3 regions of the Streptomyces sp. NPDC088246 genome follow, and region 3 is predicted to be linked to each of the others. Evidence: riboswitches for the same ligand, from Rfam matches in the RefSeq annotation. Region 3 holds a riboswitch; each other region holds the start of a gene.
What was found. Region 3 has a riboswitch for cobalamin ahead of ACIPEK_RS25065 (prenyltransferase/squalene oxidase repeat-containing protein). Riboswitches for the same ligand answer to the same signal wherever they lie in the genome.
Positions count from the first base shown of each region.

Region 1: another riboswitch for cobalamin. It lies ahead of ACIPEK_RS21980 (ABC transporter substrate-binding protein); the one in region 3 lies ahead of ACIPEK_RS25065 (prenyltransferase/squalene oxidase repeat-containing protein).
Region 2: another riboswitch for cobalamin. It lies ahead of ACIPEK_RS05185 (cobalamin biosynthesis protein); the one in region 3 lies ahead of ACIPEK_RS25065 (prenyltransferase/squalene oxidase repeat-containing protein).

Region 1 is NZ_JBIURV010000015.1:163,699-171,540, forward strand. It holds gene ACIPEK_RS21975 (beta-ketoacyl-[acyl-carrier-protein] synthase family protein) at 1-1,153, shown strand, start outside; cobalamin riboswitch at 1,232-1,420, shown strand; gene ACIPEK_RS21980 (ABC transporter substrate-binding protein) at 1,487-2,527, shown strand; gene ACIPEK_RS21985 (FecCD family ABC transporter permease) at 2,581-3,615, shown strand; gene ACIPEK_RS21990 (ABC transporter ATP-binding protein) at 3,612-4,454, shown strand; gene ACIPEK_RS21995 (carboxypeptidase regulatory-like domain-containing protein) at 4,451-7,842, opposite strand, start outside.
Region 2 is NZ_JBIURV010000003.1:3,927-11,768, forward strand. It holds gene ACIPEK_RS05150 (neutral zinc metallopeptidase) at 1-429, shown strand, start outside; gene ACIPEK_RS05155 (VOC family protein) at 546-959, shown strand; gene ACIPEK_RS05160 (hypothetical protein) at 1,017-2,327, opposite strand; gene ACIPEK_RS05165 (alpha/beta hydrolase) at 2,513-3,640, opposite strand; gene ACIPEK_RS05170 (class II aldolase/adducin family protein) at 3,756-4,415, opposite strand; gene ACIPEK_RS05175 (anion permease) at 4,677-5,942, shown strand; gene ACIPEK_RS05180 (hypothetical protein) at 5,978-6,208, shown strand; cobalamin riboswitch at 6,380-6,511, shown strand; gene ACIPEK_RS05185 (cobalamin biosynthesis protein) at 6,656-7,684, shown strand; gene ACIPEK_RS05190 (cobyric acid synthase) at 7,681-7,842, shown strand, end outside.
Region 3 is NZ_JBIURV010000019.1:21,390-29,231, forward strand. It holds gene ACIPEK_RS25050 (ABC transporter ATP-binding protein) at 1-576, opposite strand, end outside; gene ACIPEK_RS25055 (energy-coupling factor transporter transmembrane protein EcfT) at 573-1,727, opposite strand; gene ACIPEK_RS25060 (SCO2322 family protein) at 1,724-2,410, opposite strand; gene ACIPEK_RS25065 (prenyltransferase/squalene oxidase repeat-containing protein) at 2,407-3,681, opposite strand; cobalamin riboswitch at 3,789-3,924, opposite strand; gene ACIPEK_RS25070 (MBL fold metallo-hydrolase) at 3,996-5,036, opposite strand; gene ACIPEK_RS25075 (aldehyde dehydrogenase) at 5,297-6,760, shown strand; gene ACIPEK_RS25080 (ferredoxin) at 6,760-6,993, shown strand; gene ACIPEK_RS25085 (FG-GAP-like repeat-containing protein) at 7,186-7,842, opposite strand, start outside.

The sequences.
Region 1 (7,842 bases), on a different contig from region 3:
CTGGAAGGGTGTGTGCGCCGGAGTCTCGCCGGTGCGTACCGTCGCGGCACTCGAGGGTTGCGCGATCGACTTCGCCTGCATGGTCGACGGGATCGATCTGGACGCCGCGATCGGCGGCCGCACGTCCTTCCGGATGGGGAAGTACGTCAAGTTCGCCGTTCTCGCGGCCCGGGAGGCGGTCGCCGACGCCGGACTCGACCCGGCGCAGTGGGAGGGCAGCAGGGTCGCGGTGGTCGTCGGCACCAGCAGTGGAGGATCCGCCGCACTGACCGAGCAGGCCGTCGTACTCGACCGGCACGGACCGGATGCCACCTCGCCGTCGGGCATCCTGCTCACCATTCCGAACATGCCCGCGGCCGAGATCGCCATCCAGCTGCGGGCCACCGGTCCCAGCCTGGCACCGTGCACCGCCTGCTCGTCCGGCGCCACCGCACTGTCCGTCGCGCGCGATCTGCTGGTCACCGGACAGTGCGACATCGCGATCGCCGGAGCCACCGAGTCGATCGTCTACCCGGTCGCCATGACCGGATTCGCCCGGTCCGGAGCCGCGGCCCGGGCGGAGGGCGACCCGGCCAGGCGGTGCCGGCCCTTCGCGGCCGACCGTGCCGGGCTGGTCATGGGTGAGGGCGCCGCCGTCATGGTGCTGGAACGGGCGGACGACGCCGTCGCCCGGGGCGCCGCGCCGCGGGCACTGCTCGCGGGCACCGGCGCCACCACCGACGCCCACCACCCCACAAGCCCGCACCCGTCCGGCGCGGTCGCCCAGGCCGCGGTCGAGGCCGCGTTGCGCGACGCGGGCTGGGCGGCCGAGGACGTCGAGCACGTCAACGCACATGGCACGGCGACACCGATCAACGACGCCACCGAGGCCGCCCTCATCGGCCGGGTCTACCCGCACCGGCCGCCCGTCACCGCCCCGAAGGGAGTACTCGGGCACTGCATGGGGGCGGCCGGAGCGATCGAGGCCGGACTGACCGTCCTGACGCTCCAGCGCGGAGTCGTACCGCCGATCGCCAACCTGGACGCCCCGGCCCCCGAGTTCGACATCAACTGCGTCACCAAGCAACCCCTGCGGCAGCCCATCCGGCGCGCCGTCAGCCACTCCTTCGGCTTCGGCGGGCACAACGCCGTGATCGCTCTTGAGCGTCCGTAGGCATCGGGCAGGTGGTGCGACGGGAGCACAGCCCGGCGTACCACCGGCCACACCGCCCATGAGCTGCGCGGAGGCTCGTGATAGCTTGCCGAAGCCAGTCAAACTCCACGTAGGGGTCAGGGAATCCGGTGAGAATCCGGAACTGACGCGCAGCGGTGAGGGGGACGGGCGGGGCCACGGCCACTGGGACACCCGCGGGTGTCCTGGGAAGGCGTCCCGTCCGTAGGAGCCCGAGTCCGAAGACCTGCTGGCACCTGCGACCCGGTACCGGGCGCAGGACTCCGTACAGCGGGCTCCGCGCATGAGCCCCGAGACGCAGAGGGACTCCGTGCCGTGCCGTCCATAGCCAGCCCTGTCCGCGCCATTGCCCTGCTCTCGGCGGGACTCGTCCTGCTGACCGCCTGCGGGGGCGGAACGAGCAGCTCTGCCGCGAAGTCCGGCTCCGCCGACGGATACCCCGTGACGCTGAAGAACTGTGGACGCACCGTCACCGTCGAAGCCGCACCGCACCGGGCCGTTTCGGTCGACCAGGGATCGACGGAGATCCTGCTCTCCCTCGGCCTCGCCGACCGGCTGGCCGCCACCTCGACCTGGACCGACCCGGTGATGAAGGGCCTGGAGAAGGCCGACGCCAAGGTTCCCAGGATCGCGGACAACCGGCCGTCGTCGGAGAAGGTCCTCGACCAGGAACCCGACTTCATCAGCGCGTCATTCGAGTCGACGCTCGCCAAGGGCGGCGTCGCACCCCGCGAACAGTTCGAGGATCTCGGCGTTCCCACCTATGTCTCGCCCGCCGACTGCACCGGCAAGGACAACAGCGGCGGCGGCGACGGAGCCCGTACCGCGCCACTGACCATGGACAGCGTGTACGGCGAAGTGCGCGACCTGGCCAAGGTGTTCGGCGTGCAGAAACGCGGCGACGCACTCGTGGCGCAGCTGCGGGCCCGGGTGAAGAAGGCGACCGAGGGCGTCGACGCCTCCGACGCCACCCTCCTCTACTGGTTCTCCGACTCCAAGGCCCCGTACCTGGCCGGCTGCTGCGGAGCGCCCGGCATCATCACCAGGGAAGTCGGTGCGAAGAACGTCTTCGACGACACCCATGAGGAATGGCCCCAGATCAGCTGGGAGACCGTCGCCGACCGCAACCCCGACGTCCTGGTCATCGGAGATCTGACCCGCAAGGCACAGACCGCCGAGAGCGCCGCGAAGAAGATCGAATTCCTGGAGTCCAACCCCGTCACGAAGAACATGGACGCCGTCAGGCACCAGCGGTACGTCCTGCTGAGCGGCCAGGCCATGAACCCGTCCATCCGGACGGCCGAGGGTGTGGAACGCGTCGCCGCCGGGCTGCGCACATTCGGATTCGCGGGGTGACGGACACCGAACGGGCCACGGCGGTGGACGCGCCACGGGCCTTTGACGCAGCCGTGCGCAGTGGCACGGGGATACGGAGGCTGCGCGGCGGAGCCCTATGGGCCTGTGGCATCGCACTGCTCGCGCTGTCCGTCGCGGTCGCCGTCACCATCGGCCCCGCCCGTATCTCCGTCGCCGACGTCTGGTCCACGGTCGCCTCCCACCTCGGCTGGGGCCGGTCACGGCTCAGCCCGATCCGCGACGGCATCATCTGGAACCTGCGCATGCCGCGCACCCTGCTCGCCGCGGTGTGCGGCGCCGGGCTCGCGGTGTGCGGGACCGTCATGCAGTCCCTGCTCCGCAACCCGCTCGCCGACCCGTTCGTCCTCGGCGTCTCCTCCGGTGCGTCGACCGGCGCGGTCGTGGTCGTCGTCCTCGGAGTCGGCGGGGGAGCGGTGTCGATCTCGACCGGCGCGTTCATCGGCGCACTGTGCTCGTTCGCCCTCGTTCTGCTGCTGAGCCACACCCTGGGCGGCACGACCGACCGGGTCGTCCTCTCCGGTGTCGCGGCCATGCAGCTGTTCTCCGCGCTCACCTCCTTCGTCGTGATGACCGCCGCCGACGCCGAGCAGACCCGCGGGGTGCTGTTCTGGCTGCTCGGCTCGCTCAGCGGGGTCGGCTGGAGTGATGTGTGGATCTGCTGCGCCGTTCTCGTCGTGACGCTGCTGATCTGCCTCGGCCAAGCCCGTACGCTCGACGCCTTCGCGTTCGGCCAGGACGCCGCCGCCGCACTCGGCGTCCATGTCGCGCGCACCCGGATCGTGCTGCTCTGCACGACCGCGCTGCTGACCGCCGCACTCGTCAGCTCGGCCGGCGCCATCGGCTTCGTCGGTCTGGTCCTGCCGCACGCCGCCCGTGCGCTCGCCGGCTCCGGGCACCGGCGGCTGCTGCCGGTCACCGCACTGGCGGGGGCGGTATTCCTGGTCTGGGTCGACACCCTCGCCAGGACGGTCCTCGACCCGCAGGAAGTGCCCGTGGGAGTCGTCACCGCCCTCATCGGTGTGCCCGCGTTCGTCCTGGTCCTGTACCGCAGCCGGAGGATCACATGACGGGTGGAGCCACTGAGGGGCTGTGTGCCGAGCGGGTCAGCCGGGAGGCCGGCGGCCGCCTCATCCTCGACGGGGTCCATCTCGCCCCGCCGCCCGGCGCCACCGTCGGGCTGATCGGGCCGAACGGGTCCGGCAAGTCGACCTTGTTGCGGGTGCTGGCAGGGGTCCTCGCCCCGGATGCGGGAGTGATCACCCTCGACGGCCGGCGGCTCGACGAGATCGGTCGCCGAACCGTGGCCCAGCGGGTCGCCGTGGTCGACCAGCATGCCGTCACCCAGGTCGAGTTGAGCGTCCTGGACGTGGTACGCCTCGGGCGTATCCCGCACCGCAGGGCCTGGTCGGCACCCGGCCGGGCGGACGACCACGCGGTGCGCGAAGCCCTGGAGCGGACCGGTCTCGCCGATCGCGGCGACCAGTCCTGGCACACCCTCTCCGGAGGCGAGCGCCAACGTGTCCAGATAGCGCGCGCACTGGCCCAGCAGCCGCGTGAACTGCTGCTCGACGAGCCGACGAACCACCTCGACATCCAGCACCAGTTGGATCTGCTGTCGCTGATCACCTCGCTGCCCCTCACCGGTGTGATCGCTCTGCACGACCTCAATCTGGCCGCGATGTTCTGCGATCGGATCGTCGTCATGAAGGAGGGGCGGGTGGTGGCCGCCGGGACCCCGGCGGAAGTGATCACCGAGGAGCGGATCGCCGACGTCTACCGGGTCAGGGCGCGGGTCACTCCCGACGGCCCGGACGGGCGGCCCTCGGTGCGCTTCCTGCCCCAGCGGCCGGGGCCGCGCTCACCAGTGAGCGCGGCCCCGGGGACACCCGGTGTCCGCCGCGCCTAGGCCTTCTTCAGAGTGAAGTCGGTGGTCACCGTTGCCTTCTTGACGACCTTGACGGTGGTCGCCGTCGGTGCGTAGCCGTCCTTGGCGACGATCACTGTGAGCGGGTTGTTGCGGGCATCCAGCCACAGGGCGTAGTGGCCGTCCTTGTCGGTGATCAGGGTGTACGAGGACGCCCACGAGTCGACCTGGACGGTCGCCCCCTTCAGGGGTGCCGTGCTGCCGTTGGATGCCTTGCCGAGCACCGTCCCGGTGATCTTGCCCCAGGTGTTCGGCGGGGCCACCGTCATGGTGACGGGGACCGATGCCACCGCGTACGGGGTGTTGGTGGAGATGGCGACCTGGGCGGTGAACTCACCCGGCTGGGTGATCTCGTCGACCGAGGCCTTCACCGACACCGCGACCGAGACGGTGGCGCCCGGAGCGAGTTTGAACTCCGAGGAGTCCAGCGACAGCCAGCTGACGTCCGAGCCGCCGGTCTGGTCGTAGCCGGGGAGCAGTTCGACCGTGCTGACCGGGCTTGCGGTGCCGGTCGCGCCGCCGACCTTGTAGAAGCCCGGGGCGCCGCCGCCGCGGAAGGTCGCGACGTCGGCGTTGGGCAGGGACGACCAGGTCCCGGCAGCCGGGTCGTAGGCGTAGCCCACGTTGGTGAGTGCGTTGCCGCTGACGCCGGAGGAGATCGGCAGCAGGCCGTTGGCCGCGGTGGACGCGGAGCCCCACAGGGGCTTCGGCATGTCCGGCAGGGCCGACCAGGAGTCGGCAGCCGGGTCGTAGACGTACCCGGACTTCAGCTCGCCATCGTCGGTGACACCGCCGGAGCAGTACAGCAGTGCGCCGATGGCGCCGCAGGACTCCCAGGCGACGTCCTCGGGGTAGCTTGCCCCGGTGGACCAGGAGTTGTCCGACGCGTCGTAGACCGTCACCGAGTCGGAGCCGCAGGCGGTGGCGGTGCAGCCGCCGACGGAGTACAGCTTGCCGTCCAGGACCGCGGAGCCCGAACCCGCCAGCGGAGTCGGCGAGGGGGCACCGGTCGTCCACGTGTTGGAGGCGGGGTCGTAGATCTCCAGCTTGGCGTCCGGACTCCCGCCGGCGCCCCAGCCACCGACTGCGTACAGCTTGCCGCCGATGAAGCCGTGGGCCGGGGCCTCCCGGGTGTCGGCCGCGTCGGCCAGCTTGGTCCAGCCGTCCTCGGCGTCGTAGGAGTACAGCGACTTGATGTCGGCCGAACCGTCGTAGCCGAACGCCGAGTAGATCTTGCCGTTGTCGGCGGCGACGGCGTTGTCCTCGATGGTGTCGGGCAGGTCGGCCACGGTCTCCCAGGCCTCGCCCCCCTCGGCCGGTGCCGCCGCGGCGGCACCGGCTTTGCCGGCCTGACTCTTCGCCGACAGTGGCGAGTAGTCACCCTTCTTGCTGATCAACGGCGCACCCGAGGTCGCCGGGGTGAAGCCGCCGGTCTTCTCGGCCAGCTTGACGGTGGCGTCGGCACCACCGGTGTTCTTGATCGTGAGGGTCTTGGTCGCCGAACCGCCCCAGGCCACCGAGGAGTCGATCGAGGTGGGCGTGACCTTGAGACGCCCGGCCTTGAGGGAGAAGTTCTTCTCGACGGTGGAGTCGGCGGCGAAGGTCACGGCCTTGGAGGCCGAGGTGTACTTGGACTTGGCGACGGCCAGCGTCTGCTTGCCGACCGGTGCGAAGGCCCAGTAGAAGCCGTCACCGAGGGCCGCGTCGTTCGGGGTGGCGGCCGACGTGGTGTTCACGGCGCCGGTTCCGGTGCCGGTCAGGGTGGCCCCGCTGATGCCGTCGCCGGTGTTGGCGTCGGTGACCTGCCCGATGACCAGACCGCCGGGGACGGGCGACATACTGCGGGCGCCGATGAACACGTCGTCGACCTCCCACCACCAGCCGAACTTGCCGGTGAAGTGGAACCGCACCCTCACATCGGACTCGCCCGCGTAGTCGGTCAGCGGAATCGTGATCTTGGAACCGGTCACGGCGCTGGTGAGCGAGGAGACCGCGGTCCAGGTGGTGCCGCCGTCCGTGCTCACCTCGACCTTGGCGGTCTGGCCGGAGAACGACTTGTAGCTGGTCCGGTAGCTGAGCTCCGGCAGGTCCGTGTCCGAGAAGTCGTAGGACGGGCTGGTCAGCGTGGAGTCCTGGGTCTTGCCGCTGCCCGCCTTGTCGCTGTCCACGATGGCGAAGGCGCCGGTGCCGCCGGTGGTGTTCTTCCGGCTGCCGGGGTCGTCGAACTGCCAGCCACCGGTGGTGCCGTCGGCGTTGGCGACGGTCCAGCCCTCGGGGGCCGAGGTGGTGGAGTCGAAGGGCTCGGTGGCGCCGTCGTCCACCGCTGTGTACCCGGCCGCGGTGCCTGCCCAGGCGTCCACCGGCAGGCTCACGTTGGCGGAGACCGCCGAGTCACCCACGGTGATGATCTTGGTGGCGCTCTGGTAACCCGGGTAGTTGCTGGTGACCTTCAGGGTGTACTTCTTGCCGGCCGGGAGGTTCACCGTGTAGGTGCCGTTGAGCGGGTCGGTCTCGATGGGCGCGCCCGGCACTTCGTCCACGGCGATCTCGGCGTAGAGCGGCCAGCCGTGTCCGGAGCCGTCGGTGATCTTGCCGGAGACGGTCTGGCTCGGGACCGGGGTGAGCGCGAAGCTCTTGGCCACCGAGCCTCCGTCGGTGATCTCGACACCGGAGAAGGTGGCCGTGGTGTAACCGTAGGCGTCGACCGTCAGGTTGTAGGTGCCGGCCGCCAGGGTCAGCGAATAGGTGCCGTCCGCACCGGACTTGGCCTTGGAGTCGCCCGCGGTGATCTCTGCACCGGCGACCGGATCACCGGTGGTGCTGTCGGTGACGGTGCCGCTCAGCACGCCGTGCGGACCGTTCTGGAAGGCCTGGACGCCGTTCGGGGTACCGAGGCCGGTCGGACCGTCCCAGCCCTCACCCGCCGTGCATAGCTTTGCCGGGGTGCAGGAGCCGTTCTCGCCGTCGACGACGTCGTTCAGACCGCTGCCGCCGGCCGCGTAGGGGTAGGCGGCCGGGTAGGTGCCCGCGGTCGGTGTGCCGGCTGCGGCGTAGGCACCGGCGATGATCGGCGAGGAGGCACTGGTGCCGCCGTAGACGGCCCAGCCGTCACCGCCGTACGTCTGGTAGACGGAGACACCGGTCAACGGGTCGGCGACCGCGGAGACATCGGAGACCGCGCGCATGTCGCAGTCGGTGCCGACGCCCTGCTGCCAGACCGGCTTGGCCTCGTAGACCGAGCAGCCCGAGCCCGGACCGCCGTAGCTGTTGTGCCAGACCGACTCCGACCAGCCACGGCTGGTGGAGGAGTCCTGGGCCAGCGCGGTGCCGCCCACGGAGGTCACGTACTGCGAGGCCGCGGGGTAGGCGA
Region 2 (7,842 bases), on a different contig from region 3:
CTGCGGACGAAGTTCGGCTCCAGCGGTGGCCCGTTCGCCCAGGCGTACGTCGTCGCCCATGAGTACGGGCACCATGTGCAGGACCTCATGGGGACGCTGAGCCGTGCGCAGGACAGGCAGACCGGCGCCAACAGCAACGCGGTCAGGGTGGAGCTGCAGGCGGACTGTTACGCCGGGGTCTGGGCGCATCACGCGACGACCACGCCCGACGAATCGACCGGGCGGCCGCTGATCACCTCGTTGACGCAGGCGGACATCCGGGACGGACTCGACGCGGCGGCCGCGGTCGGCGACGACCGGATCCAGGAGAGGTTCCAGGGCCGGGTCACGCCCGAGTCCTGGACGCACGGCTCGGCCACGCAGCGGCAGCAGTGGTTCACCACCGGCTTCCGCAGCGGAGACATGGCCGACTGCAACACCTTCCGCTGAGCCGGGCCTCTTGAGCCGGGCCGGGCCGTTGTCAGTGGCCGGTGGAAGACTGAGATGCAGATCACAGAGACAGGTCACAGAAACAGGTAACGGGAGTACGAGAAGGGGTGAGCGCGATGGCAGGCGCACCGGCCGGCGTTCCGACGATCTATCCGACGATTCTGTACGACGACGCGAAGGCCGCGATCAGGACGCTGACGGAGGGCCTCGGCTTCACCGAGGAAGCGGTGTACGAGGGCGAGAGCGGCACGGTGCTGCATGCGGAGCTGTCCTGCGGCAACGGCAGGGTGATGCTGGGCTCCAAGGGCCGCGAGGGTGTCTTCGCCAAGGCGATGCAGGGCGCGGGCCCGGCCGGTGTCTACGTCGTGGTGGACGAGGTCGATGAGCATCACGCCCGGGCCGTGGAGTACGGGGTGGAGATCCTGATGCCGCCGACGGACCAGGACTACGGCTCCCGCGACTTCATTGCGCGGGACGCGGAGGGCAATGTGTGGAGCTTCGGGACGTACGCACCGGGGTCGGCGGACTGACGGGTGGTCGGCCGGACGGGCTTGGGGCCAAGCCCGTCCGACGCGGACCCACCCGCGCTACGCACCGCCCGTGTGTACCTGGAACGCGGCCCGGCGCACCGCTTTGGCCAGCGCGGGGTCCGGGTGCGCGGCGGCCAGGGCCACCAGGACCTGCACGGTGCGCGGGTGGCCGACTGCCCGTACCTCGTCCAGCAGCGCCGGCACCGTGCCCTGGACGGCCGAGTCGAGATGGCGGACCAGCAGCCCGGTCTCGCCGTGGTCCGCGACCGCCGCCGCGGTGTCGACCCAGAGCCAGGTGGCTTCCTCGCGGCTGAGGACGTCCTGGGCGTCCTCGGGGTCCGTTCCGCCGTACTCGGCCAGCCACAGCAGCGCGTAGGGGCGCAGCGACGGGTCGCCCACGACGGAGCGCACCTCGGGCTCGGCGGGTGCGCCGACGACCCGGAGCGCCTCGAAGGCGAGCCCGCGCAGCAGCGCGTCCTCCCCGCGGGCGACGCCGAGGAGTTCGGCAACGGCGCTGCCGACGGGGCGGGCGGCGAGCCAGGCCCGGTATTCGGCGCGGGCCGGGCCGGGGGTGAGCCGGGCGCAGCCGAGCAGCATGTCCGCGGCGGACTGCTCGATGTTCCCGGCCGGACTCTGGGCCGCGACACAGATCTGTTCCAGCTTGACCCAGACCGCCCAGTTGCCGAGCGGGGTGAGGGTGGCGTGCCCGGCGCCGAGGGTGAGCGCGCCTACCGCGGCCAGTCCCTCAAGGGCCCAGTCGAGAAGGAGGGCGACCAGGGCTGCGGGGTGTGCCGCGGGGGCGGATTCGGCCGGTGCGGGCGGCGCCTGCGGCCCGTACGGCACCTCGCAGCGCTCCTCGTGGAGTTCCGCGACACGCTGGCCGAGAAGGTCCAGGAGGGCGGGCACGGTGACCGGGCCCGCCGAGAGCTGGAGGAGGGAGAGCACCTGCGGCACGGCCTCGACGGCCTCCGCGACCGCGGTGGACTCGATGCCCTCGGGCGCGGGGTGGACGAGCGACCAGGCGTCGAAGAGCGCCACCCAGCCGCGGAGCACGGCGGAGTCGTCGCGGTCCCAGGCGCGCAGCCGCCAGCCGGGACGTGCGGTGTCGCCGTGCAGTTCGACCAGACCGGCGAGCCGGGCCCGGTCCCAGCCGGAGCGCACCTGGGCCGGGGACAACTCCAGTGCTGTCGCGGCCCGTTCGAGGGCCTGGGCGGCCAGGGGCGGCGCGCCGGGGATCGCGCCGTCGGCTGCCCAGCGGGCGATCCGTACAGCGTCGGCGAGGGCCGTCCTGGCCTGGCGGGCCAGTTCCGCCCTGGGAGGGGTGCCCTCCGGGGGGCGGGGAGCCGGCCTGGTGCGCCGGGTGGTCACGGCCTTGCGAGCGGTGGCAAGGGGTCGCGGGCGGACAAGTCGCAGCCTGGAGTCGCGCGGGGTACGGGACGTCACGGGGAGCAGTCTTGCCCCTGACGGCCCGAAAGCCCAAACGGAACCCGAATTCGCGGTGGAAGGGGGTGGCGGGCGGGTCCGGCACCAATCGGCCGATCCCTCGCATCAGGTCACATCAGAGGCGTGAGGAAGCGGCGCAGGGCCTCTTCGTAGTGGACCGGGTCGGCATTCCACATCGCCGCATGCGGAGCCTGTGGTACGACGCGCAGGGCGACCAGGTCCGGGCGGCGGGCGGCCAGATCGCGGGACGGCTGCCAGGGGGCCAGGGTGTCGTCCGGGCCGTGGAAGATCAGGGTCGGGACATGCAGCGCCGTTGCGAGGGAGCCGTCCAGGAGCCGGGCGCCGCGCAGCCCTGTCTGCCCCTGGGCGGCGCGGACGGCGAGCGGCAGCAGTGCGGTCGGGACACCGCGGGCGGCGGCCAGGGCGCGCAGCGTGGTGACCCAGTCCAGGACCGGGGAGTCGAGGACGAGACCGCAGATCCGATTGCGGAGCGCGGAGTTGACGGCCGCGTGCAGCGCCATCGAGGCGCCGGTGGACCAGCCGTGCAGGACGACCTTCTCGGCTCCGTACCGCACGGCGAAGCGGATCGCCGCGTCCAGGTCGCGCCATTCGGACTCGCCGAGGTGGGCGAGGCCGTCCGGCGAACGCGGGGCTCCGGCGTCGCCGCGGTAGGCCAGGTCGAGCACGGGCAGGCGCAGATCGTGCAGGAACTCCATGACGTTCATGGGGTGTTCCCTGGTGGTGCCGAGTCCGTGCACGGTGATGACCCAGGTGTCGCGGGGGCCGGGCAGGAACCAGGCGGGCAGGGGGCCGAGTTCGCCGGGGATCTCGACTTCCCTGTGATCGAGTCCGAGGGCCGATGAGGGGTCACCGCTGTGCAGCTGCGGGGTGATGCGGACCTTGGCGCCGGTTTCCAGGCTGCCGCGGTTGACTCGTTCCAGTCTGCGGACGACGGTGTCGGGGGCGTGGTGGGCGTGTTCGATCACCGGGCCGACGACGGCGTGGACGTCGTCGTCCTCCAGTCCGTACGTACCGGGCCGCAGGGCGGCGAAGGAGCGGGTCAGGGTGATCTGCCCGGCCGCTGTGGCGTGCACGGTGAGTCTGCGGTCGGCGGGGAGCGGTCGTCCGGACGGCACTCTGAGGGCGGCGTCGCTGGCGTACCGGCCGGCCGCGACCGTTGCCGCACCGACGCCGAGGATCGTGGTGACGGCTGCTGCCGTGACTGTTGCCGGGCGCACCGCTTCAGTGTCGTGGGGTGCGCCGCGCCCTGCCAGCGGACGGGGGCCGTCCGGTGCCCCGCCGGGGGCAGGACGGACGGATGGGACGGGACAGCCGGGACAGGCAGGGGTCGCGTCAGCCCGGTTGTCCGTATCCCTTCAATGCCTCCTGCACGTCGCGCAGCTGGGCCGGGGAGAGCAGGGTCGGGGTGTGCCCGGGTACGGAGCTTGCGGTGAGCCATAGCCGGCAGAGCCATTCCAGCTGGGCGGTCCTGTCGTACGCCTCGTCCAGGGACGCTCCATAGGTCACGGTTCCGTGGTTCTGGAGCAGGCAGCCCGTACGGCCCCGCAGAGCGGCGAGCATGTTCTCGGCCAGTTCCTCGGTCCCGTAGCGCGCATAGGCCGCGACCCGGACGGGGCCCCCGAGCACGGCGGCGGCGTAGTGGACCGAAGGGACCTCGGGGACCAAGGTGGAGACGGCCGTGGCGTGCACCGCGTGGGTATGCACGACGGCGGCCGCATCGCTGTTCCGGTAGACCGCGAGATGAAGCGGGAGTTCGCTGGTCGGGGCCAGTTCGCCGAGGACGCGGTTGCCTTCCAGATCGACGCCGACGGCGTCCTCGGGGCGGAGCCGGTCGTACGGCACTCCGCTCGGGGTGACCAGGACCGTCCCGCCGACCCGTGCCGACACATTTCCCGAGGTCCCGACGACGAGGCCGTCCGCCGCCGTCCTGCGGGCGATGGCGACGACACCGTCCCAGGCACGTTCGATCGCGTCCCGTTGCTGATCGCTCATGCGGAGATCCTGTCAGCCCTGGAGGCGAACGGGCATGCGATCGGGGGGATAAGTCACAAACCGGAGAAGTTCACAAAAAGGGTGACGGGGCCGAATCGGTCCCAAATCGGCCCCGCGTCCGGCCCGCACCGCCCCGCAATGGACAAACGGAACGACCCGACTCCAGTTGGAGTCACCACAACGCCCTGCCCAGTTCATCTTCTGTTCATCCAGGTTGCCTACGGTCCACGTGCCAATGACGTCGAACGATTGCCTGGGTAAATGGAACACATCACGCTGCTACTCGCGATTGTGATCGTGACAGCTCTAGTGTTCGATTTCACGAACGGTTTCCACGACACCGCCAACGCGATGGCGACCACCATCTCGACCGGCGCACTCAAACCGAAGACAGCGGTGGCCATGTCCGCCGTTCTCAACCTCGTCGGCGCGTTCCTGTCGGTCGAGGTCGCCAAGACGATCTCCGGCGGGATCATCAACGAGGACGGGCTGCGGACAGAAGTCATCTTCGCGGCTCTCGTCGGCGCCATCCTGTGGAATCTGCTGACCTGGCTGGTCGGACTGCCGTCCAGCTCCTCGCACGCCCTGTTCGGCGGCCTGATCGGCGCAGCCGTGATGTCGGCCGGCTGGTCATCGGTCAACGGCGGCACCGTCGTCACCAAGGTGCTGCTCCCCGCGGTCGCCGCCCCGGTCGTCGCCGGTCTGGCCGCGCTGCTGGCCACCAGGCTGACGTACCGGATCGGCGGGAAGATCCGCAACGACGCCCAGGAGAAGGCCACCGCCAAGGGCTACCGCGCCGGCCAGATCGCCTCGGCCGGACTGGTCTCCCTGGCCCACGGCACCAACGACGCGCAGAAGACCATGGGCATCATCACCCTGGCCCTGGTCACCGGTGGCGTCCTGCACCCCGGCTCCAACCCGCCGGTCTGGGTCATCGTCTGTGCCGGTACGGCCATCGCACTCGGCACCTACCTGGGCGGCTGGCGCATCATCCGCACCATGGGCAGCGGCCTCACCGACCTCAAGCCGCCGCAGGGCTTCGCCGCCCAGACCAGCGCGGCCACGGTCATCCTGGCCTCCTCGCACCTCGGCTTCTCCCTCTCCACCACCCAGTCCTGCTCCGGCGCCGTGATGGGCGCCGGGCTCGGCCGCCAGGGCGGCGTGGTCCGCTGGTCCACCGCCACCCGGATGTTCATCGCCTGGGGTCTGACCCTGCCGGCCGCGGGCCTGGTCGGCGCGGGCGCGGAACTCCTCACCAAGCAGGGCACCTGGGGTGTCGTGGTCGTCGCGGCGCTGCTGGTCGTGGGCTCCGGGGCGATCTGGCTGGTATCGCGCCGCAAGCCGGTCGGCCACGGCGATGTCGCGCCGACGGGCGGCGACGCCGAGCCCGCGGGCGTCGTCACCACGGCCATCGCCGCCGTCAGCCCGCCGCTCACCGCGGCCCAGGCAGCGGCCCAGGACCTCAAGACCACCATTCCGGCTCCGGCCGGAACCACCCAGGACCCGGCGCGACCCGCCACCGTCTAGGTCAGCCGCCTAGGCAGGCCGTCTAAGGATTCAGCATGAACATCGACTGGGCAGCCCTCGGCTCCGTCTTCGGCGTCTCCCTCGTCGTCACCGTCGCGCTGGTGGGTTTCTTCACCCTGGGCATCGTCGGTCTCTCCAAGCAGCCCGAACCGGCGGCGCAGGGCGGCTCCGGCGGCTCGCTGCTGCTGGCCCGGGCCGGCGCCTACGTCTGCTTCGCGCTGTGCGCTGCGGCGGTCGCGTACGGGATCTATCTGATCGTCGCCTGAGCCCGCCTCCGCGCACTCCCCCGTCGGGCCGGACACACCTCGTGTGTCCGGCCCGTTGTGGTGTGCCCGGCCCGATGTGGGGCTCAGCACACTGCACCGTCGCAGGTCAACGGCAAGTTGACGGGCGTTCGCGGAGCGTGGTGGACTGCCGGAGCCAATTACGGCGACAGCAGAGGAAGCCGGTGCGAATCCGGCGCGGTCCCGCCACTGTCACCGGGGAGCAGTCCCCCACACCGGAAGTCACGGCACGCGCGAGCGGGTTGGAAGGCCGGGGGAACTGCGGATCCGGGAGCCAGGAGACTCTCGTCGCCGGTCACGTCGAACCAGGGCGCGGACCCTGAGTGAGGACATATCGCCATGCCTGGCTGCCGTGCGTCCGTTGCTGTGGCTCTCTCGACGAGAGCCGCCTGTACGAAGGTCCTTCGAGGCGTAACGGCCGGTTGAGCCGTGCGTGCCGACCGCATTTTCGCGTACGGCGCCACGGCCGGTCTGATCGGCGATCTGCTGCTCGGTGACCCCCGCAGGGGACATCCGGTCGCCGCCTTCGGGCGGGCCGCAGCGGGCGTCGAGCGCCGTCTGTGGCGCGACCACCGTGGGTGGGGCACGCTGCACATGCTCGTCTGCGCCGGAGGTGCCGCGGGTGGTGCCGCGCTGGTCACCCGTGCCGTACGCAGCCACCCCGCCGCCTCCGTCGCGCTGACCGCGGCCGCCACCTGGTCCGTCGTCGGCGGTACGTCCCTGGGGCGTGAGGCCCGGGCGATCGGCGGCGCCCTGGCCGCCGGTGACATCGAGTCGGCCCGCGAGCGTCTGCCGCATCTGTGCGGGCGCGACCCGTACTCCCTCGACGGACCGCAGATCGCCCGCGCCGTGGTGGAGTCCGTGGCCGAGAACACCTCGGACGCCGTGGTCGGCGCCCTGGTCTGGGGTGCGCTGGCCGGTGTGCCCGGGCTCGTCGGCTTCCGGGCGGCCAACACCCTCGACGCCATGGTCGGCCACAAGTCGCCCCGCCACCGGCGCTACGGCTGGGCCTCGGCCCGCCTCGACGACCTCGCGGGCTGGCCCGGTGCCCGGCTCACCGCCCTGCTCGCCGTGGGCGCCGGGGGGCGGCCACGTGGAGCGGTACGGGCGTGGCGGGCCGACGCGGCGAAGCACCCGAGCCCCAACGCGGGCCCGGTGGAGGCCTCGTTCGCGGGTGCGCTCGGCGTACGGCTCGGCGGGACCCTCGCGTACGGCGGCCGGGTCGAACACCGCCCCGTCCTCAACGGGGAGACGGGCCGGGCGGTGGAGACCGAGGACATCGAACGCGCGGTACGGCTGTCGCGCCGGGTGAGTGCGCTGGCCCTCGGCGTGTGTGTGGCGGGACGACTGGGTGCGGGCCTCGCCGCACGACGGATCGCAGGACTTCGGTCCGCAGGACTTCAGGTCACGGAACTTCAGGTCACAGGACGTCGGATCGCAGGACGGAGACGGACATGAGCGGCGGGCTGCTGGTCGCCGGAACCACCTCGGACGCGGGCAAGAGCGTCGTCACGGCAGGCATCTGCCGCTGGCTCGTACGCCAGGGCGTGAAAGTGGCGCCCTTCAAGGCACAGAACATGTCGCTGAACTCCTTCGTCACCCGCGAGGGCGCCGAG
Region 3 (7,842 bases):
ACCCAGGTCGTGCACCAGCCGCTGCAGCACGGCGAGGACCTCCTCGGCCGCCGCCGGGTCCAGCGCGGACGTGGGCTCGTCGAGAACCAGGACCTTCGGGTGCGGGGTGAGGACCGAGCCGATCGCGACCCGCTGCTGCTGCCCGCCGGAGAGCGTGGCGATCGGCCGGTCGCGCAGCCCGGCCAGGCCCAGCAGATCGAGGGTCTCCTCGACCCGCCGCCGCATCACATCGGGGGCGAGGCCCAGCGACTCCATCCCGTACGCCAGCTCGTCCTCGACCGTGTCGGTGACGAAGTGGGAGAGCGGGTCCTGGCCCACCGTGCCGACCAGATCGGCCAGTTCGCGTGGTTTGTGAGTACGCGTGTCGCGGCCGTCGACCGTGACCCGGCCGCTCAGCGTGCCGCCGGTGAAGTGCGGTACGAGACCGGACACGGCGCCCAGCAGTGTCGACTTGCCGACCCCGGACGGACCGACGAGCAGTACCAACTCGCCCTCGGGAATGGTCAGATCGACCCCGGAGAGGGTGGGGCGCTCCGTCCCCTCGTACTGCACCGAGACGTGCTCGAACCGGATCACTGGCTCTCCTTGGAGTTCGGGGCGCCCACCGGGGGCGGCACCGGCGCCACCACCGCGGGCAGCAGCCCGATCAGCACCGCCGCCGCGGGCCACAACGGAAGCACCGGTGCGACCAGCGGTACGACCCCGGGGCGCAGCGCCTCCCCGTCGACACCGCCCGCCCAGATCATCGCCACGGCCACCGTGACCCCCGAACCCGCCACCAGCCAGGCCCGCGCGCCCCACCGGTCGGGCCGGTAGCGGGTACGGACCGAGCGGGCCCCGCCGAGTCGCAGTCCGGCCATCGCGGCGACGAGCCCGGCGATCAGCAGCGGCAGGCCGTACACCGCACCCTGCGCGGCCAGCAGACCGTACGTACCCGCGCACACCCCGAGCAGCCCGCCGAGCGTGAGGACGTTCGTGGTGTGCCGGACGGCGGGCGGGACCTGTGCGGTGCGCCCGTATCCGCGCGCGTCCATCGAGGCCGCCACCGCGACCGACCGCTCCAACGCGCCTTCCAGGACCGGCAGTCCGATCTGCAGGACCGCCTTGATGCCGCCGGTCGGGCGGCCCCGCAGTCGCCGTGCGGTGCGCAGCCGGGCCACATCGGCGACCATGTTCGGCGCGAACGTCATCGCGACGACGACGGCGACCCCCGCCTCGTACAGCGCACCCGGCAGCGACTTCAGCAGTCGGGCCGGGTTGGCGAGCGAGTTCGCCGCACCGACGCAGATCAGCAGGGTGGCCAGTTTCGCCCCGTCGTACAGCGCGAAGACCAGCTGTTCGGCGGTGACCCGTCCACCGATCCTGACGCCCTTCGCCCAGTCGGGCAGTGGCACCTCGGGGAGTGTGAACACCGGATGCGTACCGGGGATCGGCGAACCGAGAAAGACGGAGAAGACCAGCCGCACACCGACGACGAACAGTCCGATCCTGATGAACGCCCCGTACGAACGGGCCCACGGCGCATCCGTACGGCGCGCCGCGACCACATAGCCCGCCACCCCCACCAACAGGCCGAGCAGCAGAGGATTGGTGGTCCGGGACGCGGCGGTGGCGAGGCCGAGCGCCCACAGCCACCAGGCCCCGGCGGGCAGGGCGTTGCTCCGGGTCGCCCCGGGGGCGCGCAGCGGGCGGCGCAGCCGGACCGGGCCGGTGGTCGAGGCGGTCATCCGCGGCGGCGGCGGGCCTGCACGACTGCGGCGATGCCGAGGAGAAGAACGGCGCCGACCCCGACCAGCACCCCGGCGGACGGTCCGCCACCGGAGCCGCCGGAGTCCCCCGAGCCGGCGGCGGAATCGGCCGGGGACGCGGATGCGGACGCGGCAGGCGCCTCGTGACCGTTGCCCGAGACCTGTTCGCCGCAGCCCGAGGCCGGATAGCCGGATATGGCACAGAGCAGCGCGTCGCTGCTGTAGCGCAGCGGCTTGGCCACCGAGGCGAGCGCCTCCGCGGTGCTCGCGTCCGGGGCGACTTGTGCGCACGCGGTGCGCAGCGCGGGCGGAGTCTCGCCGGCCGGGGCGTCCGCCGCCGTGCCCGGGTCGATGACCAGCGCGACCCGCTTGGTGCCGTCCTCGGCCGGGGTGTCCGCGCAGATCTTCGCGAAACCGGGGGAACGGCGCGGCCTCGCCGAGTCCTGGGAGTCCTCGCTCACCGAGAACCGGAAACCCTGCACCGCGCCGTCGTCCGGCCGGACCAGGGACGGGCCCTGGGTGGCGTACGTCCAGCCGGTGCCGGAGCCCTCCCAGAACGACCAGTACCGGTACCCGGCCGCCTGAGCCGTCCCCGCGCCGAGCACGGCCAGGACGGCGCCCAGGACCACCAGGAGAGCGGCGGCCCTTCCCGCCCGCCTCACAGCTGCTGGTTCTTCCGGCGGCCGCTGATCAGGAAGCCGGCGCCCGCACCGACGACGAGGCCGATGCCGACGTACCACCACACGCCGCCGATCACGTCGTCCCCGCTGTGGACCTGGTCCTTCTCCGTGGCCACGTACCCGGTGTCGGCGGACGGGTCGGGCGTCGTGATGGCCGCGGGGGCGGGACCGGTCGCGTTCAGCTTGCCGATCAGGTCGACGCCGCCGAAGTCGCGGGCGTCGTCGCCGGTCGCGTGCGCGGCGAGGGCGAGCTGAGCGTAGGCGGCGGGACCGTTCTGCTCGGCCCAGGCCCCGGAGTTCTTCTTCAGCCAGGCCACGGCCTTGGCAGCCTTGTCCTGGTGGCCCGCGGCCGACAGTGCGACGACCGCGTCCGCGGTGTTGCCGAAGTCGGGCTGCGGGGTGGAGTCGGTGGCGCCGGGCATCGGCGCCAGGCTGAGATGACCGCTGGTCGCGAGGGCGTCCGCGAGGAAGTGGGCGCCGTTCTGCGCGGCCTGCTCGGGCGTGAGACCGGACCCCGGGTGGCAGCTGGGCGCCTTGACCGCGGCGTTGTTCCCGACGGCCAGGGCCTTGCCCATCGTGCCGAGCACGGCGGCCGCGGTGGCGTCCGCGTTGGCGGCGAGCTTCCCGGCCTTGTCGGGCTGGTAGGCGAAGGCGCCGCCGTCCTTGCCACCGCACGGGATCGCGAGCTTGAGCAGCGGGTCGTAGGGGGTCTTGCCGCCGGGGGTCGTGATGTCGCCGAGTTGCTGCCCCTGCCGGGCAAGGGCGCCGATCACCAGGGAGGTGGAGTTGGCGTCACTGGGCGCGCCGGCGGTGTAGCCCCAGCCGCCGTCCTCGTTCTGTACGGACTTCAGCCAGCGCACCGAGTTGTTCACGATGTCCCGGTGCCCGCCCACCTCGACGAGCGCCTGGACGGCGGCCGCGGTGGCATTGGTGTCCAGCACGGTCTTCTCCGTGCACGGCTGGGAGACGTCGGGCCGGTACGCGGCGTAGGCGCCGTTGCCGCACTGCTGCGCGATCAGCCAGTCCACCGACTTCGTGGCGGGCGTGACCCCCTCGACCCGCTGGGCGAGGAAGGCCAGCGACTGCCGCCAGACACCGTCGTACGTGGGGTCCTTCGTCCCGTACAGCCCGGAAGGCAGTGCGGCGGACGGCGAGGGCGACGGGGACGGCGCTGCGACCGCGACCGGGGCAGCGGCCGCACAGAGCACGGTGGCGGTGGCGGCGAGCGTTGCTGCGCTGCGGCGTACGGTCATGGCGGGCGGGGCCTCTCCTGCGGGGGAACCGGGCACAGGCACGCTCAGGCACCAGGCTCCGGCTCCGTATACCTCGACGGTGCCGACCACCGGGGTTCCGGTGGTGCGAGCCGGTCACGACCGCGGACAGGGCATTCCGACTCACCGTCTCCTATGACGGTTCACGGCTGCGTGGTCAGTGCCGGATTTGCACCGGCTTCCCCCTGAACGGGCATGATGACGACTCGCCCACTGTACCGGGCGCGGTCGGAGCGGTTCCGGGCCGGGAGGAGCGCCACCGCCCGCCCTCCGGCCCGCTGGAGCGTGGGCCGCCTTCACACTGCGACGTACGTCACGGGCTCGCTCCCCGTCACGGCCTCCGCACGCCCGAGCTTCACCAGCCGCCGCAGATGAGCCTCGGCCTCCGAGACGGCGATGTTCCGGGAGCCGTTCGGGATCTGTTCCCAGGGCCGGTTCCACTCCATCCGCTCGGCCAGCTCCCACGGTGTCAGCGGTGTGGCCAGCAGCCCGAGCAGCCCGGTCAGCCGCTCCTCGTGATGGTCCAGAAGTTCCCGCACACGCCCTGCCGCGTCCGCGAACGCGTACTGGTGGGCGGGCAGCACTTCGGCGACCCCGAGCCTGCCGATGCGCTCCAGGGAGTCGAGGTAGTCCCCGAGAGGGTCGGTCACCGTCGCGTCGTCCGGGTCCTCGTACAGCCCGATGTGCGGGCTGATGCCCGGCAGCAGGTGGTCGCCGGAGAAGAGCCGGCCACGGCCCGGCAGATTCCTCGGATGTCCCTCCTCCAGGTGCAGGCAGACATGGCCGGGCGTGTGCCCCGGCGTCCAGATGGCCCGTAGCTTGCGGCCGGCCAGACCGAGGAGTTCACCGGGAACGATCTCCCGGTCCGGAAGCGCGGCCCGCAGCCCGGGCAGGGTGCGCATCCGGCCCCCCTTGGCCGCGGCCGCCCGCAACGGCGCGAGATGCTCCTCGGGCGCACCGACCGCGGTGAGCTTCGCCACGAGGTACTTCAGCCAGGTGCCTGGTTCCGACTTCCGGGTCCGGCGCACGATCGCGGTGTCCGCCGCGTGCATGGCGATCCAGGCGCCGGACGCCTCGCGAACCTGCCCGGAGAGGCCGTGGTGGTCGGGATGGTGATGGGTGATGACCACCCCGTGGATGTCCCCGATACCCACCCCGACGGCGTCGAGCCCGGCGGCGAGCGTGTCCCACGCCTCCGGATCGTCCCAGCCCGTATCGATCAGGACCGGCCCGCGATCGGTGTCGAGAACATGCACAAGAGTGTGGCCGAGCGGGTTGTCAGGGATGGGGACCTTGATGCTGTGTACGCCCCCGCCGTGGTCGGTCACCTGTGTCATGGGTCCCCATCTCTCTCGGCGACGTGCAGCTGTGGTGCGTAGCGCCCACTGTAACGAGAACTTGTTCCAGTAGTAGCCCCGGTCGACCATCTGTCAGGCGCGGTACGTGCTGCGCGCCGGAGGTGACGCGGGCCGGTCCGCCGGTGATCCGGGCGGGTGCTGTCGCAGCCGTGGACTCCTGGAACTGGAACTGGTATCAGTTCTGACACGGAGTCAGACAACGAGTCGGGTAACGCGCCGGGCCGCGGGAGGCAGCAGCCATGACCGAGCTTGTCGAACACGGAAAACTGTTCATCGGCGGGGAGTTGGTCGATCCGCTGGGCCGGGATGTCATCGAGGTCATCTCCCCGCACACCGAACAGGTCATCGGCCGGGTGCCGCACGCCTGTGAGGCGGACGTGGACCGGGCCGTCGCCGCCGCCCGGCGGGCCTTCGACGAGGGGCCCTGGCCGCGGGCGTCCCTCGACGAGCGGATCGAGGTGATCACCCGGATCAAGGACGCGTTCGCCGTGCGGTACGAGGAGATCGCCCGGGTCATCAGCTCGGAGAACGGCACCCCGTACACGTCCAGCATCATGGTCCAGGCGCTGGCCGCGATGATGGTGTGGGACGCGGCGATCACCGTCGCCCGTACCTTCCCGTACGAGGAGCGGCGGGACGGGGTGCTCGGGCCGCTGTTGGTGCGCCGGGAGCCGGTCGGGGTGGTCGCGGCCGTGGTGCCGTGGAACGTTCCGCAGTTCACCGCGGCCGCCAAGCTCGCGCCCGCGCTGCTGGCCGGCTGCTCCGCCGTGCTCAAGGTCTCGCCCGAATCGCCGCTGGACGCCTACATCCTGGCCGAGATCGCCGCCGAGGCCGGGCTGCCGGAGGGGGTGCTCTCGATCCTTCCGGCCGACCGTGAGGTCAGCGAGTACCTGGTCGGGCATCCGGGCGTCGACAAGGTGTCGTTCACCGGGTCCGTGGCCGCGGGGCGCCGGGTGATGGAGGTCGCCTCCCGCAACCTCACCCGGGTCACGCTGGAGCTGGGCGGGAAGTCCGCCGCCGTGATCCTCCCCGACGCCGATCTGGACGCGGCCGTCGCCGGCATCGTCCCCTTCGCCTGGATGATCAACGGACAGGCGTGTGTTGCCCAGACCCGCATCCTCGTCCCGCGCTCCCGCTACGACGAGATGGCCGAGGCGTTCGCCGCCGCGGCGGGTGCGCTGAAGGTCGGCGACCCGCTCGACCCCGCCACCGAACTCGGCCCCCTCGTCGCGCAGCGCCAGCAGCGGCGCTCGCTCGACTACATCCGGATCGGCCAGGACGAGGGCGCCAAGATCCTCACCGGCGGCGGTCGTCCGGCGTCCCAGGAACGGGGCTGGTACGTCGAGCCGACCCTCTTCGGCGACGTCGACAACTCCATGCGTATCGCCCGCGAGGAGATCTTCGGCCCCGTCATCTGCCTCCTGCCGTACAGCGACGAGGCCGAGGCCGTACGGATCGCCAACGACTCCGACTACGGTCTCAGCGGCAGCGTCTGGACCGCCGACACCGAACGCGGCATCGACATCGCCCGCCGGGTCAGGACGGGCACGTACAGCGTGAACACCTTCAGCCTCGACATGCTCGGCCCGTTCGGCGGCTACAAGAACTCCGGCCTGGGGCGGGAGTTCGGGCCCGAGGGATACGCCGAGTACTTCGAGCACAAGATGATCCACCTGCCGGCCGGCTACCAGGGCGGTGCGTGATGGGGGACCGCTGGGCCGTGGAGGTCGACCGCGGGGTCTGCATCGGCTCCGGGATGTGCGTGAACCACGCCCCGGACGGATTCGCGCTGGATTCCGCGCGGCAGTCCCATCCGGCGACCCCGGAGACCGACGCCAACGAGAAGGTCCTCGCCGCGGCCGAGGGATGCCCGGTCGAGGCGATCACGATCACACTGATCGACTCGGGGGAGGCCGTCTTCCCGCCGGAGGAGTAGAGGTCCTGCTCTCCCGCCCACCACCTGACGGGTGCCGAGCCCGGCACAGTACCCCGGACGCCTCGGGCGATGCGGGCGAAACGGGACGGGGCCCGCGCGGTCCGGTACGGGCGCGCCGCATCCACCTCTCACGTGAGTGGCCCGTACCGGAACGAAACCGGTACGGGCCACCTCGTCCACGTACTCCTGGGATCAGCTCAGTGCCTGGAAGTTCTGCCATCCCGAAGTGCCCACGGCGACTCCGCTGCCCGAGATGTTCGGGTAGAAGTAGAGCTGTCCGTCGCCTCCGGTTGCCCAGATGTCAACCTTGGCATCGCCGTCGGCATCGGGGACCGCCGTGACCAGCGGACGGTTGGCGCGGGTCCAGCCGGACCCGATGGCGACGGACGCCGGGCCGGAGCCGAGCCCTTCGCCGGAGTTCCCCTTGCCCTCGTAGAGGCGCAGTTCGCCGTTGGTCTTGTGGCGTGCGATCAGGTCGACATGGCCGTTCCCGGTGCGGTCTCCTGGTGCGACAAGGTCGTAGGTGGACCATGATCCGTCGCTGATCAGGACAGGGGCCCGGCTCTGGTCGAGGTAGAAGGAATCGGAGCCGAAGTAGAGCCAGAGCAGGTTGCCTTCCTTGACCAGGAGGTCCGGGTAGCCGGGTATGTCGATGGTGCCGTCGCCGTCGGTGTCGAGCGGCCCGTCGACATCCCCGATGGCGAGGATCTGATCGGCTGCTGCCCAGTGGTTGTTGGCCTCGTCCAGGACCTGGAGTTCCTGTGCGTCGATCTGACAGGACCGGGACTGCCCGTCTGCTTGTTCGTCACGGCTTGTGCAGGCGAAACCCACTCCGTTGTTGGGGAACGC